Regions from separate parts of the Paenibacillus sp. JJ1722 genome, predicted to be linked through region 1. Evidence: riboswitches for the same ligand, from Rfam matches in the RefSeq annotation. Region 1 holds a riboswitch; each other region holds the start of a gene.

Region 1 (3,501 bases):
GGTTTTGAGATCGGCTTGAATCCCGGCCCCGCCGCCACTGTCCGAACCGGCAATCGTCAGTGCTCTGGGTACACGAACGTCTGTCATCGCGCACCACCTGCTGTGGTTGTTCCGGCTTCACGGACAGTGACATGCCCCTCTAGCGAACCTGTATGTAGTTTGGCGAGCTCGTCGAGAAAGGCAATCTGGAAGCTGCCGGGCCCCAGCTCTGCGGTACGTGCTGCGGCTCGGGAAGCTGCTGCACCGTAAAATGCCAAGCCTGCTGTACCTGCGAGCAGCAGGCTGGGTTCAACAGCTGCAAAGGCACCTAACACAGAGGTCAGCAGGCAGCCTGCTCCGGTTACCTTCGTGAGCAGCGCGTCTCCACCGCTTATCATTCGTGCTTCGGCCCCATCGGTGATGACGTCCTCTTTTCCAGTAATGACAACCATTGTATTGAGCGTTTGAGCAGCCCGAATTGCCAGATCGACATTTCCGCTGTCAGCACTGTCACCAGCATCTACGCCTTTAATCTCACGCGCTTCTCCAACAAGATGCGCGACTTCGGCTGCATTGCCCCGCACCAATGAGATTTTGACTTCTCTCAGGATTCGCAGTGCCGATTCGGTTCTAAAGCTCGTTGCTCCCGCACCGACCGGATCTAGCAGGACCGGAACACCGTGTGCATTCGCCGATTGTCCAGCAATGATCATGGCATCCACCAGTTCGCGGTTCAGCGTACCGATGTTTAACACGACGGCTCCCGCTATTTTTGCCATGTCTGCTACTTCCTCGGGTGCATAGGCCATCACCGGGGAGGCGCCCAATGCATACAGGCCGTTGGCCGTAAAGTTAGTGACTACCACATTGGTCATATTGTGAACGAGGGGTTTGCTGTTTTGTACCTTCGTCAGGAGATCCGAATAACTTTTTTCCCATGTACTCATAATGATTATCCTCTCTATAGTTGGTGGTTCAACAGGGCATTAACTGTACTTCACGCATCGAATTGCCAGGCTGACTATTCCAAGACCGCTTCCTGTATCTGGACCGGCCATTCTTCCTGCTTATAGGCCATGTCCCAGAACTTATATTCCAGCTGGCAGCTCAGTATAAAATGCTCAATCATCCGCTCTCGCTCAGCAGCCGTTGCGCCTTCTGCCCAAGCATCTACACGTTCTCGGAACTTGAGTGTTGTATCATCAAGCTGGTCTCCATAGAAGCCCATCCATTCATAGAACGGATGAGACTCATCCGGCTTTACTTCATCCAGCAGCCTGCGACCAATCTCGGCATAGGTCCACATACATGGCAGCAGCACAGCCAAGATCTCGCCCAGGCTGCCCTCATGCGCAACCGTCAGCATGTGACGGATATAGTGATGGGCCGACGGAGCGAGCGGATATCCCTGCAACTCTTCATAGCTCACCCCTGCGACAGCACAGAAATTTTGATGCGGATGAACCTCGCTGTGGAGAATAAAAGAGATTTGTTCATTAAATACAGCCATGTCCTCCCGATTCGTGCATTTGGAGATTGCGATGCCGTATATCCGCATGTAGGCGTTCAAATATTCAAAGTCCTGTTTTACATAGTGAATCAGCTGTCCCCTTGTCAAACTTCCTTCAGCAATACCTCTCACAAAGGGATGCTCAAAAATCGCTTGAAAAATGCCGTCCGCCTGCCGACGGAGTTCTTGTGTAAAACTCAATTTCCCCACCTCCATTAAATTGAAGAGCAAGAAGTCCTGTAAGAATATAATTCCGGAACAACGCTAAAAAGCCGCCCCGGAAAAATGGAGCGGCTTCAACAATAGGCCCAATACGCAAAAAACGCTTGAAACCTTATATACGAAGGCTCCACTTTCCTACGCTAGTACGAACTAGATCAGGTTCAAAGGGTCCAAGATACGCTCTTGTCTCAGCCATAGTGGCTCCCCTAGTGGACTTCTATTCTTTTGACTATTACTGTACATTCGTTCATATGCTATGTCAAACATAGTGTACAAAATATTAAATTTCCTCTAGTTAGGTGTTTTGGGCTTAGTGAGGGTGATGAATTACACTTTCCACTGCTTTGACCTTGGCATATTTCGGTTTCCACATTGCATCTTGTATAGCTTGTTCCACATCTGAAATGTGCGCCTGCGCTACCTGATCCTGAATCGCGGCTTTTGCAACCGCAATCGCAACAGCGTACGAAACTTCGCGTAATTTTCGGATATGAGGGAGTAGCGCACCGCCAGGCGTATTCGAATCTACACCATTGGCAACAGCAACTGCTGCCGCTGTAAACATCGCAGGGGTAATCCTTTTGGCTTTAACCACAATCGCACCCAGACCCAGTCCCGGAAAAACAAAGGCATTGTTCGCCTGTCCAATCTCAAAATTTGTATCGTTATAGGTAACGGGCTCAAAAGGACTTCCGGTTGCGATCAGTGCTCTGCCATCTGTCCACCGGATCAAATCCTCGGGTACTGCTTCTGCAAGGTTTGTAGGATTGGACATGGGCATAATGATCGGGCGTTCTACATGCTTTGCCATCTCCTTGATGATTTCTTCAGAAAAGGCACCTGCTACACCGGAAGTTCCAATCAATATCGTAGGCTTCACCTGACGGATGACCTCCAGTAGCGGTATTTTGCCGTCACCCGACCGGGTCCATGAGCTGACTTCATCCTTTTTGCGCACATACGGTTTCTGATACTCCAATACGTCTTCCATATCTTCCGTTAACAGCCCGCGATAATCAAAGGCCCAAAAGGACTTGAATGAATCATCTACGGAAAGGCCATCCTCGATCATAGCGCCCCGAATTTGATCAGCGTTACCGATCCCTGCAGCCCCTGGGCCGAAAACAAGTATTTTTTGTTCACGCAGCGGAGTCTTGGTGACACCCACCGCCGAAAGAATCGCAGCCAGGGTCACTGCTCCTGTACCTTGTATATCATCGTTGAAGGTGAGTATGCTTTGACCGTATTTTCCTATAATATGGCGCGCATTTACGCTACCCACATCTTCCCAATGTAAAAGCGCCTTCGGGAATTGCGCTAACGTTTTGCTGATAAAAGTATCAATAAACTGGTTATAGGCTTCTCCGCGAACTCGTTTATGGCGGTTTCCGATGTACAGTGGATCATTCAGCAGCTTTTCATTATTCGTGCCTACATCCAGTACAATTGGCAGCACCCGCCCAGGATGAATGCCTGCCGCAGCCGTATATACTGCAAGCTTGCCAATAGCAATGTTAATCCCCCCGACGCCCCAGTCACCAATCCCCAAAATACTTTCGGAATCTGTCACGACAATCAGATCCACATCATGGCCGCTCAAACCAGAATTATGGAATGCTTGTCCAATACCGTTCGGGTTATCTATCGACAAATATACGCCTCCAGGGCGGTTGTACTCGTGACTATATTCTTGAATCGCGGTTCCTACGGTCGGCGTGTAGACTACGGGCAGCATTTCACTCAAATGATCGGTTAGCAGCCGGTAGTAGAGTACGACATTTCGGTTGTGA
Region 2 (3,501 bases), 2.4 Mb from region 1:
CCTGCCTCAATTCCGCGCACGCTATAACGTCCCTGTGTGCGAAGTAAGCGCATCATGGAGAGCAGCAGTGAGCTTTTGCCAGCCCCGTTTTCACCGACCACGCCAATCCAGTCGCCAGGCTTCACCTGCGCATGCTCCACATAAATCACTGAACTTAAACCGCGGAGGCCACTAAAATGTTCCAGCTCCAGCAAATCAATCCCTGTACCATTCCCCGTACCATTCTGCTGTGTCACTGATTCACTCCAACGCGGCGAAGACGATTCACTCCATACTCCCGGGTACCACACGCCATACTCGGACAATGCCTGCCGCTGCCCATGAAATACTTCTTCCGCCCTTCCATCCGCAATGATCTCCCCTTGAGCAGAAAGCACCACAATCCGGTCCACATCATGGACAATTTCATTAATTTTATGCTCCACGATCACCAGTGTCTGGTCTACCGAAATGTTTCGAATGGTATCCCACACCTGTGTAGTGCCTTCCTCGTCCAACAAAGCCGTGGGCTCATCCAGAAAAAGCACTTCTGGCTCCATAGCCAGCACAGACGCAATCGCCAGCCGCTGTTTCATTCCCTGTGACATGCTGCCAATGGGCATGTGTATATCATCCGTTGATAGACCAACCTGTATCAGCAGCTCGCGAATACGGGATCGCATCTGCTCACGAGGAACCTGATTATTTTCCAACACAAAAGCCAGTTCCTCGTCTGCATATGACATACAAAACTGCGTATCAGGATCTTGAAATACAATACCTGAGACACTTGGGATTACAGCAGCATCGCATTTCATAGGCACTTCTATCGTGCGTGGAATCAGACCGCTTAACACTTGGAGCAGCGTTGATTTACCGCATCCACTCGGTCCCAGCAACAGCAGCTTTTCCCCCTTGCGGACAGACAAAGACATATTGTGAAAAAGCAGCTCCTGCTCACCGGGGAATTTCAACCGAAGACGGGTGATCGAAGCCACCACATCTTCGGTTGCCTGGCTCATCAATCCAGCCCCTTATAATCTTGTTCCGTTGCGGGTCTCAAACTTCGCGTGACTCCGGTTACCTCCAATGCCCTAGCCAGATAGAACGCGAATACCCCGGCAATCACAATGCTGCCAATCATGCGAAAACCAATAAACAAAACATAGTTCCAGGTCGAAAGCTGATCAATATACCCGTAGCTGAAGTCTAAAATCAGAGAAGCGACAGCCGCCCCGGCCGCAGCTAGCGAAGCAACCCACAGGTTTGCGTTCCGATACAGAAAAGCCGCAAAAAATAGCTCCGCTCCCAAGCCTTGCAGCAGGCCATAGTACAAAGTGGACATCCCCCATTCGCTTCCCAAAAAAGCACTGACCGTTGCCGCTGCCACCTCTGCCAAAATTGCAACACCCGGCTTGCGAATGATGAGATAAGCAAACGTGCCTGCCATAAACCACATGCCATACATCAGTTGCTCGGCGTGTAGACCGAATGGTTTCATCAAATCATAGGCAGGTCCCCATATTTTGTAGACTAACCCGAACACAACAGCGATCACAATCGTGACCAAAATATCAGTCAGCTTCAACCCTTTGGACGCTCTTACAGCAGTATTCATTATTGCGTGCTCCCCTTTTTCCTTATAATTGGCCTCTTGGCCATAAAAAAAAGCTTGTCTGGAGCTGAATCTCCAGGCAAGCTTTATGCGCAGTAAAAGGTGAAGCACCATACAAAACATCATTCGTCGATATGCCTTATATAACCAGTAGTCTAAGCTACTACACTGATACCAAGCCAAAGTCAGGGTCAAGGTAAAATGCTAGGACATACATTGTATCTATCGACAACCGCGAAACAAGCGGCATTCCTGTATAGTGTTCTTGGTTTCTCTACGCTGGCATTACCCAGATCAGATTTCACGGTCAGTGGCAAGGGCCACCCTCTCAGCCTGACTTTCTCAAGCTCCCGACAATGCTTTTTTAATTCACTATAATATATACCACATCTATGGCTTTGACAATCCTATAATCCGAAGAAACGTTTGGCTGTCTCCGTCGTGGCGATTTCGATCTCCATCATGCTTCGGCCTGTACATTCGGCAACCGTAGCAGCAATGTGAGCGAGATACATGGGCTCATTACGCCCTTCTTTAGGCTTCACGGGCAAATTACGCGGGGTCAAAAATGGTGCATCCGTTTCAATCATCAGACGGTCCAAGGGAATATCTCTGACCAGTTCACGCAGATGTTTGCCACGCCGTTCGTCGCAAATCCAGCCGGTGATCCCGATATACAGTCCCATCTCTACATACGTATGCAATTCTTGTTCCGTGCCTGTAAAACAATGCACCACTGCTTTATCGACAAGCCCTTGATACTCCCGCAGCATAGCAACAAAATCCTCATGTGCATCTCGTTCATGAAGAAATAACGGCATATTAAGCTCACCCGCCAGTTGGATTTGCTCCTCAAACCATCGGCGCTGCACATCACGCGGCGAAAAATCACGGTTATAGTCCAATCCGCATTCCCCTATGGATATGACCTGCGGCTGACTCGCCAGCTGGCGGAGCTGCTGAATCGTATCTGCGCTGCAGTCTTTGGCATCATGGGGATGCACGCCAGCTGTCGCATACAGCTTGCCCGGATAACGTGCTGCATACTGAGAAGCCTCCCGACTGCTGCGGACACTGGTCCCGGTAATAATCAGGGGTGAAATCCCTACAGCTGCGGCTCTCTCTACCACCTGTTCCCGATCCGCATGAAACGAACGGTGCATCAAGTTCACGCCAATATCAATTAACGGTGTACCCCTTTCCATCTCAATCCCTCCTTCGCAAACTACAATCTCGGATCAATCGGCTCCGATTCCAGAGATAGCGCGGCAAGGACGCATTCATGAATACGATCTACCGTATCCTTGCGGACAAAACGTTCCACGCCTTCCATACCAAGCGCTCCTTCCATCAGGGCATGACGCTCCTTTTTGTTCGTTCGACGCTGCTTCAGACGCTTTAAATTCTCAGAGGCAAGATAATCCATACCGTAAATGATGTGCAAATACTTCCGGCCTCTCACCTTGATTGCAGGCTGAATCATCTTGTCCCGATTTTTCATCAAAAAGCGTTCCGGCTTGATCACAATCCCTTCATGACCATCCTCTGCCATCTCGTTCCACCAGCGAATGACCTCTTCCTCGCTTGCTTCGTCCGTGATCACGCGGTACTCTGTCTCCATAAACAGGGAAGACAGCCCAGCCAGCTCCCGGTTTTGCTCCATATGCCAAATATGAGAATGGTCGAAAAAAGTCTTTCCGCTGTGTGCCAGTGTATGGAACGGTGCAATACGAATTTCATCCAGACCGTCCACATCCCAGCAATATTTTTGAAAAGCATCTTGAAACGTTACGGCATTCGCGTACTTCTGTTCCATTTCCTCCAACCAGTCTCCAACCTCTCGACCTGCAACCTTCGCCTGCTTCAGCTTGTCTACCAGCTTACTGCGATCCAACAGAGCTGCCTCC
Region 3 (3,501 bases), 1.4 Mb from region 1:
GTTCCTCCAAGTTCAATCTCCGTACAGCAAACGTCAATATTTCCGTCTCAGCAGCCTCTACGGCTTGGGATTGGATATCTAGATCAGAGAATTTTCCTGTTCCCAACAACAACCTTGAGGTAAAAGATGCTTTTCCAATGGTTAACATGATCAACCGCCTCCCACAAAATGTACAATCTCTAGGCAATCTCCATCCTTCAGTACCGCTTCATCATGATCTTCACGGGTCAATATACGCCGATTCAGCTCTACCACTACGGTTTTCACCTTTACATCAAGCTCATGTAGCAATTGATCCACATGAGTGATTCGATTAGAAAAGGTCAGGCTCTGGCCGTTAATCGTCAGCTTCATAAGCTTTCCTCCTTGAGGAGCTCAGAAGAAAATCTACTTATCCCAAGTTCAGCTGCACCAGCCCCATTAAGCATAGCTGCCAGCGCACGCCCGGTAGCATCACTCAGCAGGACACCGTTGCGATAATGCCCGACGGCAGCATATACGCCCTCGACCCCAGGGACAGTGCCTATAAAAGGATGACCTGATGCGGCCTGCGGACGTAAGCCCGCCCAAGTGCGTATAAAAGAAGCTTCACGGACGCGCGGCAGCCAAGCAGAGGCACGTGCCAGCAACCCCTCCAAGCCTCCTACGGTCACCTCTTCGTCATATTGATGCGGAAGGCTCGTTGCCCCAATCCAAAGCTCGTTATTCTGTTTAGGCACGAGGTAAATATCATCAGCATAAATGGTATATTCTAACGGGTGATCCTTCAAGGAGACCGCTACCGCTTCACCCTTGACCGGATAAAGTGGATATTCAAATCCAACCTGCGCTAGCAATTTCATGCTATCCAAGCCTCCGGCAATAATGACCTGATCGCAGGAAAAAAAGCCACTATCTGTTCGAACACCGCAAACTCGACCATTCTGTATGACCAGTTGCTCTGCCTGTGTACCAGACCATACCGTTGCCCCCAGCACCGCAGCAGCACCTGCATAAGCATGGCAAAGCTGGACAGGAGCCACTTGTGTCTCCTTTGAACGATATATTGCCCCGATCGCTTGTTCATCCAAACCTGGAATTCGTCGGGCCAATTCCCTCGCATCCCACCAGATAGGACAATCATCCTCTCGCGTTTTAGCAGCTTTCCAGCGTTTTTGGCCTTCAGTTTCCGTACGGAAAGGAGTCACAAATCCTTCTGTACGGAATTCCACCGAAATACCTGACAAACGCTCCAGATCACAAACAAGCTCAGGGAATGCGTCTCGACTTATGCGAGCAAATCGTGCCAGCTCAGAGTCGGTGAACTCTTCACTTTCCGCTGCCAGCATTCCAACCGCTGCTCCTGAGGCTCCCTCACCCGGGATCAATCGTTCCAGCATGATCGTACTTCTTCCCTCCTTGGCCACATGATAAGCAATGGAACTGCCGATGACACCTCCACCTATGACCAAGCATTCAGCGTGTCCTATCGCTCTTGCCTCTATGTGTATCTTTGGCATTTGTTCCGTGTCTCCTCTCCATAAACCATTCTGCTTTCAGCTTGCCTCTACTCTCGTTTTCTCGCTACAGGTCGTGAACTACAAGATCTGCCATTCGCCGATATTCCAGCGCAGCTGCAACGGGCGACTCAGCCTCCCATATACCAGACATCACCGCAATTCCGCTTGCTCCGGCCCTATAAAGCTCCGGGATATGGTGCGGTTGTATGCCGCCCAGCGCGATCACCGGAATGTTCGACAGCCTGCAAATATGTTCAAGCTGAGCTAAACCCCGTGGTACAATACCGGGCTTACAATGGGTCTCATATATGTGACCATAAAGTACATAGTCCGCTCCTACCCGCTCGGCAGTCTGCGCCTCCTTCAAGGAATGCACAGATACTCCACAGCGTGTACCCTTTGGAAGTAGGCTTTTCACATCCGCTACAGGTAATCCATTAGCTGGTAGCTGGACGGCTCCAACCAAAGTAAGTAAAGCTACATCCACACGATCATTTACTACAATTTGTTGCAAAGGAACTCCCTGCTCCACCATGCTGCGAGTCAAAGATAGCAATGCAGAGGCACCATTCTGTTTTAAACGTGCGTGTACATAATGAACATACGGACAAATCACAGCAGCCACTTGGGCTGCTTGTGCAAAAGTGCCCTTTTCCATCGAAATTGCGTGTAATTCGATTTTGTCTTCACCTCACATTGGACTAAAAGATATAAGCTTAGCCAGTCACGTCTACCAGCAGTAATGAAAGAGGATTGTATGTGAATCGTCTACGGAAGCTCGAACAACTTAAAGTGAACGAAACGCAAAAAAACCACTTCCCCAAGGAAGTGGTTTAACGAACGTCCAATAATCGAACGGACAATGATATCCGTATACGTGTATCGTCCCACGCACAAACAAAAATAAGATGGTGTTGCCTTGTTTGTACGGCGCTCACTTCCCTACGCTGGCATAACCCAGATCAGGTGCAAAGGGTCCGAAATCCATTTATTCCGTCTCAGCCGCATGGGCGGCTCCCCTAGTGTGACTATTTTATTGTATAAGCTAAAGATAGCTTAGCATATTTTCCTAATTCTGCAAACCCCACTTCGTGTGAAATATGCAGAATTGGATTTAGTTGATGTTAGTTAACTTTACTTGACCACTCTTCCACATTCCACGTTTTGGTTACCCAATCCTCGTAAAAGTCCGGTTCGTGAGATACAAGCAATACGGTCCCTTTGTATTCCTTCAAGGCACGTTTCAGCTCATCCTTAGCTTTAACATCCAAGTGGTTGGTAGGCTCATCGAACAGTACCCAGTTGCTTTCACGCATTAACAGTTTGCAAAGACGGACTTTAGCCTGTTCTCCACCACTGAGCGCAGATAGCGGACGCGTGATATGCTCATTCTTTAAACCGCAACGCGCCAAATGCGCTCGTACTTCATGCTGGTTCAAATGTGGGAATTCATTCCACACATCGTCAATCGGTGTAATTTTCTCCGCCTTTACTTCCTGCTCAAAATAAGCGGGCTGCAAAAAATCACCTTGATAGGTTTTTCCACTGATTGGTGGAATTTTTCCCAATATGGTTTTGAGCAATGTCGATTTACCGACACCGTTGTAGCCAACAATAGCAATCTTTTCGCCACGTTCAATCGTCATGGACATTTTAGGCAAAAGGGCATGCGTATAACCAATCTCAAAATCAATACCCTCAAATACCGTCTTTCCGCTTGCACGTGCTTCTTTGAATTGAAAGGTTGGCTTCGCAGCTTCTTCAGGCTTATCTATACGTTCGATCCGATCAAGTTGCTTTTCACGGCTCTTTGCTCGGCCAGATGTAGAGGCACGCGCTTTATTACGCTGAATAAAATCTTCCTGTTTCTTAATAAAGTCCTGTTGCTTCTCATAAGCATCAATATGCTGAGCTTTGTTCAGATCCGCCATTTCAAGAAACTTTTCATAGTTAGCTGAATAACGGGTCATCTTGGCAAATTCAAGATGGTAAATAACATTAA
Region 4 (3,501 bases), 2.3 Mb from region 1:
GCAGAAGAAAGAAGATAGCTCGGAGAAGAAGCTCAGCTTTCAGGACATTTTGAATGAAAAAATGGGTAAAAAATAAGGCGCCGTTTATCCGGTTGCAAGATCCCGCTTTACATAAGCTAAAAAGCCGTAGTTCCCTACATCGACTGTAGAGAACCACGGCTTTTTTAATTCATTTTTCCTAAACTCACACGTTCGTTTTACTGACCTCCATCCCGATACTGCTCTGCCTTCTCACGCATCCCGGCAGCTACTGCTTCTTGAGTGTTCAGCCCCTTATCCGCTGCATAAGCGCGAATGTCCTGCGTAATGCGCATACTACAAAATTTGGGACCACACATCGAGCAGAAATGTGCTTCCTTGGCGCCCTCTGCCGGTAGCGTTTCATCATGGTAGGACAAGGCCCGCTCGGGATCAAGCGACAGATTGAACTGGTCCCGCCACCGGAACTCAAAGCGTGCCTTGGACAAAGCATCATCCCGCTGCTGTGCCCGTGGATGACCCTTCGCCAGATCGGCAGCATGTGCCGCAATTTTGTAGGTAATGACACCCTCGCGGACATCATCCTTATTCGGCAGACCCAAATGCTCCTTAGGCGTAACATAACACAGCATGGACGTCCCAAACCAACCGATCATCGCCGCCCCGATGGCTGAGGTAATATGATCATATCCGGGGGCAATATCCGTCGTGAGCGGCCCCAAGGTATAGAAAGGAGCTTCCTTACAAATCTCCATTTGTAAATCCACATTCTCTTTGATTTTATGCATAGGGACATGTCCTGGCCCTTCAATCATGACCTGAACATCATGCTTCCAGGCGATCTGCGTTAGCTCGCCCAACGTTTCCAGCTCTGCAAACTGTGCTTCATCATTCGCATCATAGATGCTACCCGGACGTAGACCATCCCCGAGAGAAAAGGCCACATCATAGGCTTTCATAATTTCGCAGATTTCTTCAAAATGCGTATACAAAAAATTCTCCTGATGGTGCGCAAGGCACCAGGCTGCCATGATCGACCCACCACGGGATACGATTCCCGTCATTCTATTCGCCGTCATCGGTATATACCGCAGCAATACACCCGCATGAATTGTAAAATAGTCCACTCCCTGCTCCGCCTGCTCAATCAGCGTATCGCGATACAGCTCCCACGTCAGCGCTTCTGCTTCGCCGTTCACCTTTTCAAGTGCCTGATACAGCGGTACAGTCCCAATCGGTACAGGAGAATTCCGAATGATCCATTCACGTGTTGTATGGATATTACGGCCTGTGGACAGGTCCATAACTGTATCCGAGCCCCAACGCACAGCCCAGGTCATTTTTTCCACTTCCTCCTCGATGGAGGAGGTAACCGCAGAATTACCAATGTTCGCATTGATCTTCACGTGAAAATGACGCCCAATGACCATTGGCTCACTTTCCGGGTGATTGATATTCGAAGGCAAAATGGCTCGTCCAGCAGCCAACTCCTGCCGTACAAACTCAGGCTCCACCCCTTCGCGGATCGCCGCAAATTCCATTTCAGGCGTAATGATCCCTTGCCGCGCATAATGCATTTGCGTCACTGTACGACCTTGCGAAGCACGAAGCAGACGGTTGGTCACGCCGGGGAATTCAACTGTCTCCCGTTTGGAGCCAGGTTTCAGTCCATTATCCTCCGGTTTGACGGCGCGTCCCTCGTAAGCCTCCACATCGCCCCGTTCCAGGGCCCAAGCTCGCCGTAATGGAGGCAGGCCCTGACGGATATCGACCTGATAGGCTTCGTCGGTCATGGGACCGCTCGTATCGTACACACGCAATGGCTCATGATGCTCCGTGCCCTGCGGCGTATGTGTAGGATGAAGAGCAATTTCCCGCTCTGGCACGGCAATGTCCGGCCGTGAGCCTTGAATATATACCTTACGGCTCCCTGGAAAGGGCGTTACCCCTCTGGCTTGCTCCCCGTTTGTCTTCTCTACCTCAACTTCTTTTGTTCCTACCAATCTTACTTCTGTTGATTTCAATTCTGTTCCTTTTGTTCCTTCTACTTCTGTCGGCTTCATTGTCCATTCCTCCCGTTTCGATGAAATGACACACCGATCCGGAACCATTCCCAGGGTGGCGCTGATCTATGCAAAAAAGCCGGTTCCCTAGGGAACCGGCTAATCTAACGAGGCAGCTATCCAGACAGTACGCATGTGGAATAATCCTATTCCAATGCGCCACTGTAGACAGCAGCCGCGTATACATTTCAATGGCCGATTACTTCCCTACGCTGGTATGATCCAGATCAGGTGCAAAGGGTCCGGAATCTTGCACGATTCCATCTCAGCCCGGCATTACAGGCTCCCCCAGTAACTGTGATACTTCTATTCATATGAGGCGGCTATAACAGATATCCCGCCATCCTTACCAGACTACTTTAAATTTATGGCTTTGGCAACCCTTCTAGGTTCCCTTTACCAAGGAGACGCTCCCCATCAAATCACTTTGCTTGCTTTAACTGTGTTCATTCTTGTTACGGAAGCATAAATCCCATTTCCTTCGCCGCTTCAATCAAAATCGGAGCAAAGTCATGCAGCGTCTCGGGTGCAAGCCGACTGACCGGACCGGATACAGATAAAGCCGCAGTGACCTGTCCCTTCCGGTTTACAATTGGGGCAGCCACAGCAGCAGCCCCTGGCTCCCGTTCTTCATAGCTGGTCGCATAGCCCTTCTCGCGAATGTCCTGCAGCTGGGCTTTATAGACCTCCGGGTCTACTGAGGACGGCCATTCATCCCCGCTTAGCAGGGCTTCCAGCTCCTGCGGCGGCATAAAGGCTGCCAGGACTTTGCTGGAGGCCCCTACAGCCAGCGGCATACGCGCACCTACAGGCGCAACCCTGCGGATCGCCTGATTGCTCTGCACGGCTTGTATGCGAATACGCATGCTGCCGTCCCGTAAGTACAAGCTGACCGTCTCGCCCAGACGATCACGTAGTCCTTCCATTGCAGGCTGTAACAACACCGCCGGCTCGTCGCTTTGGGACAAGTGCGTGGATAGCTCCCAAATGCGGAAGCCAAGTCGATATTTTTCCGTTTCGGCATTCCGAACGACAAAGCCCCGATCCTCCAACGTAGTCAGCAGCCGATGAACCGTGCTTTTATGTAGACCAATTTTGGAGGCAATCTCCGTCAGGCCAAGATCCGAATCTGCGGTAAAACACAGCAGTATATCAAGTGCACGCTCTACAGCGCGAACGGTTAATTTACGGTCTTCCATCGTGAACCGCTCCTCTTGTATCCATATTCGTTTCACACTATGAAACATGGTTACATAAATTATATAGAATAGTCGCGGCTACTGTAAACCGATGTTTTTGTGACAACCATATTACAGAACGAGAACAAACATCGACAATTCTTTGCATCATTTTTACTTTTCCGGTTCAGGCGTTGACTTTGGATAATCCCCATCATACGATAATAGGTATCTATACGGATCTACACTACTATTTTCAAGTGGAATTATACCTAAATTCT

The links. A riboswitch is a leader RNA that binds a small molecule or an ion and turns the genes downstream of it on or off. The one in region 1 is predicted to bind thiamine pyrophosphate.
Region 2: linked by a shared signal. The riboswitch ahead of ACM1ND_RS04840 (ECF transporter S component) and the one ahead of tenA (thiaminase II) in region 1 are both predicted to bind thiamine pyrophosphate.
Region 3: linked by a shared signal. The riboswitch ahead of ACM1ND_RS14515 (thiamine phosphate synthase) and the one ahead of tenA (thiaminase II) in region 1 are both predicted to bind thiamine pyrophosphate.
Region 4: linked by a shared signal. The riboswitch ahead of thiC (phosphomethylpyrimidine synthase ThiC) and the one ahead of tenA (thiaminase II) in region 1 are both predicted to bind thiamine pyrophosphate.

What each region holds. Positions count from the first base shown of each region.
Region 1 is NZ_CP182500.1:4,715,964-4,719,464, reverse strand. Features, by position in the region: gene thiD (bifunctional hydroxymethylpyrimidine kinase/phosphomethylpyrimidine kinase) at 1-87, opposite strand, end outside; gene thiM (hydroxyethylthiazole kinase) at 84-926, opposite strand; gene tenA (thiaminase II) at 1,001-1,690, opposite strand; TPP riboswitch at 1,827-1,929, opposite strand; gene ACM1ND_RS20880 (NAD-dependent malic enzyme) at 2,022-3,501, opposite strand, start outside.
Region 2 is NZ_CP182500.1:1,048,291-1,051,791, reverse strand. Features, by position in the region: gene ACM1ND_RS04845 (ABC transporter ATP-binding protein) at 1-1,001, opposite strand, end outside; gene ACM1ND_RS04840 (ECF transporter S component) at 1,001-1,597, opposite strand; TPP riboswitch at 1,847-1,958, opposite strand; gene ACM1ND_RS04835 (TatD family hydrolase) at 2,002-2,799, opposite strand; gene ACM1ND_RS04830 (polynucleotide kinase-phosphatase) at 2,820-3,501, opposite strand, start outside.
Region 3 is NZ_CP182500.1:3,309,945-3,313,445, forward strand. Features, by position in the region: gene ACM1ND_RS14500 (thiazole synthase) at 1-148, opposite strand, end outside; gene thiS (sulfur carrier protein ThiS) at 151-354, opposite strand; gene thiO (glycine oxidase ThiO) at 351-1,499, opposite strand; gene ACM1ND_RS14515 (thiamine phosphate synthase) at 1,564-2,157, opposite strand; TPP riboswitch at 2,422-2,530, opposite strand; gene ACM1ND_RS14520 (ABC-F family ATP-binding cassette domain-containing protein) at 2,624-3,501, opposite strand, start outside.
Region 4 is NZ_CP182500.1:869,016-872,516, reverse strand. Features, by position in the region: gene ACM1ND_RS03990 (hypothetical protein) at 1-76, shown strand, start outside; gene thiC (phosphomethylpyrimidine synthase ThiC) at 198-2,042, opposite strand; TPP riboswitch at 2,230-2,342, opposite strand; gene ACM1ND_RS03980 (IclR family transcriptional regulator) at 2,498-3,241, opposite strand.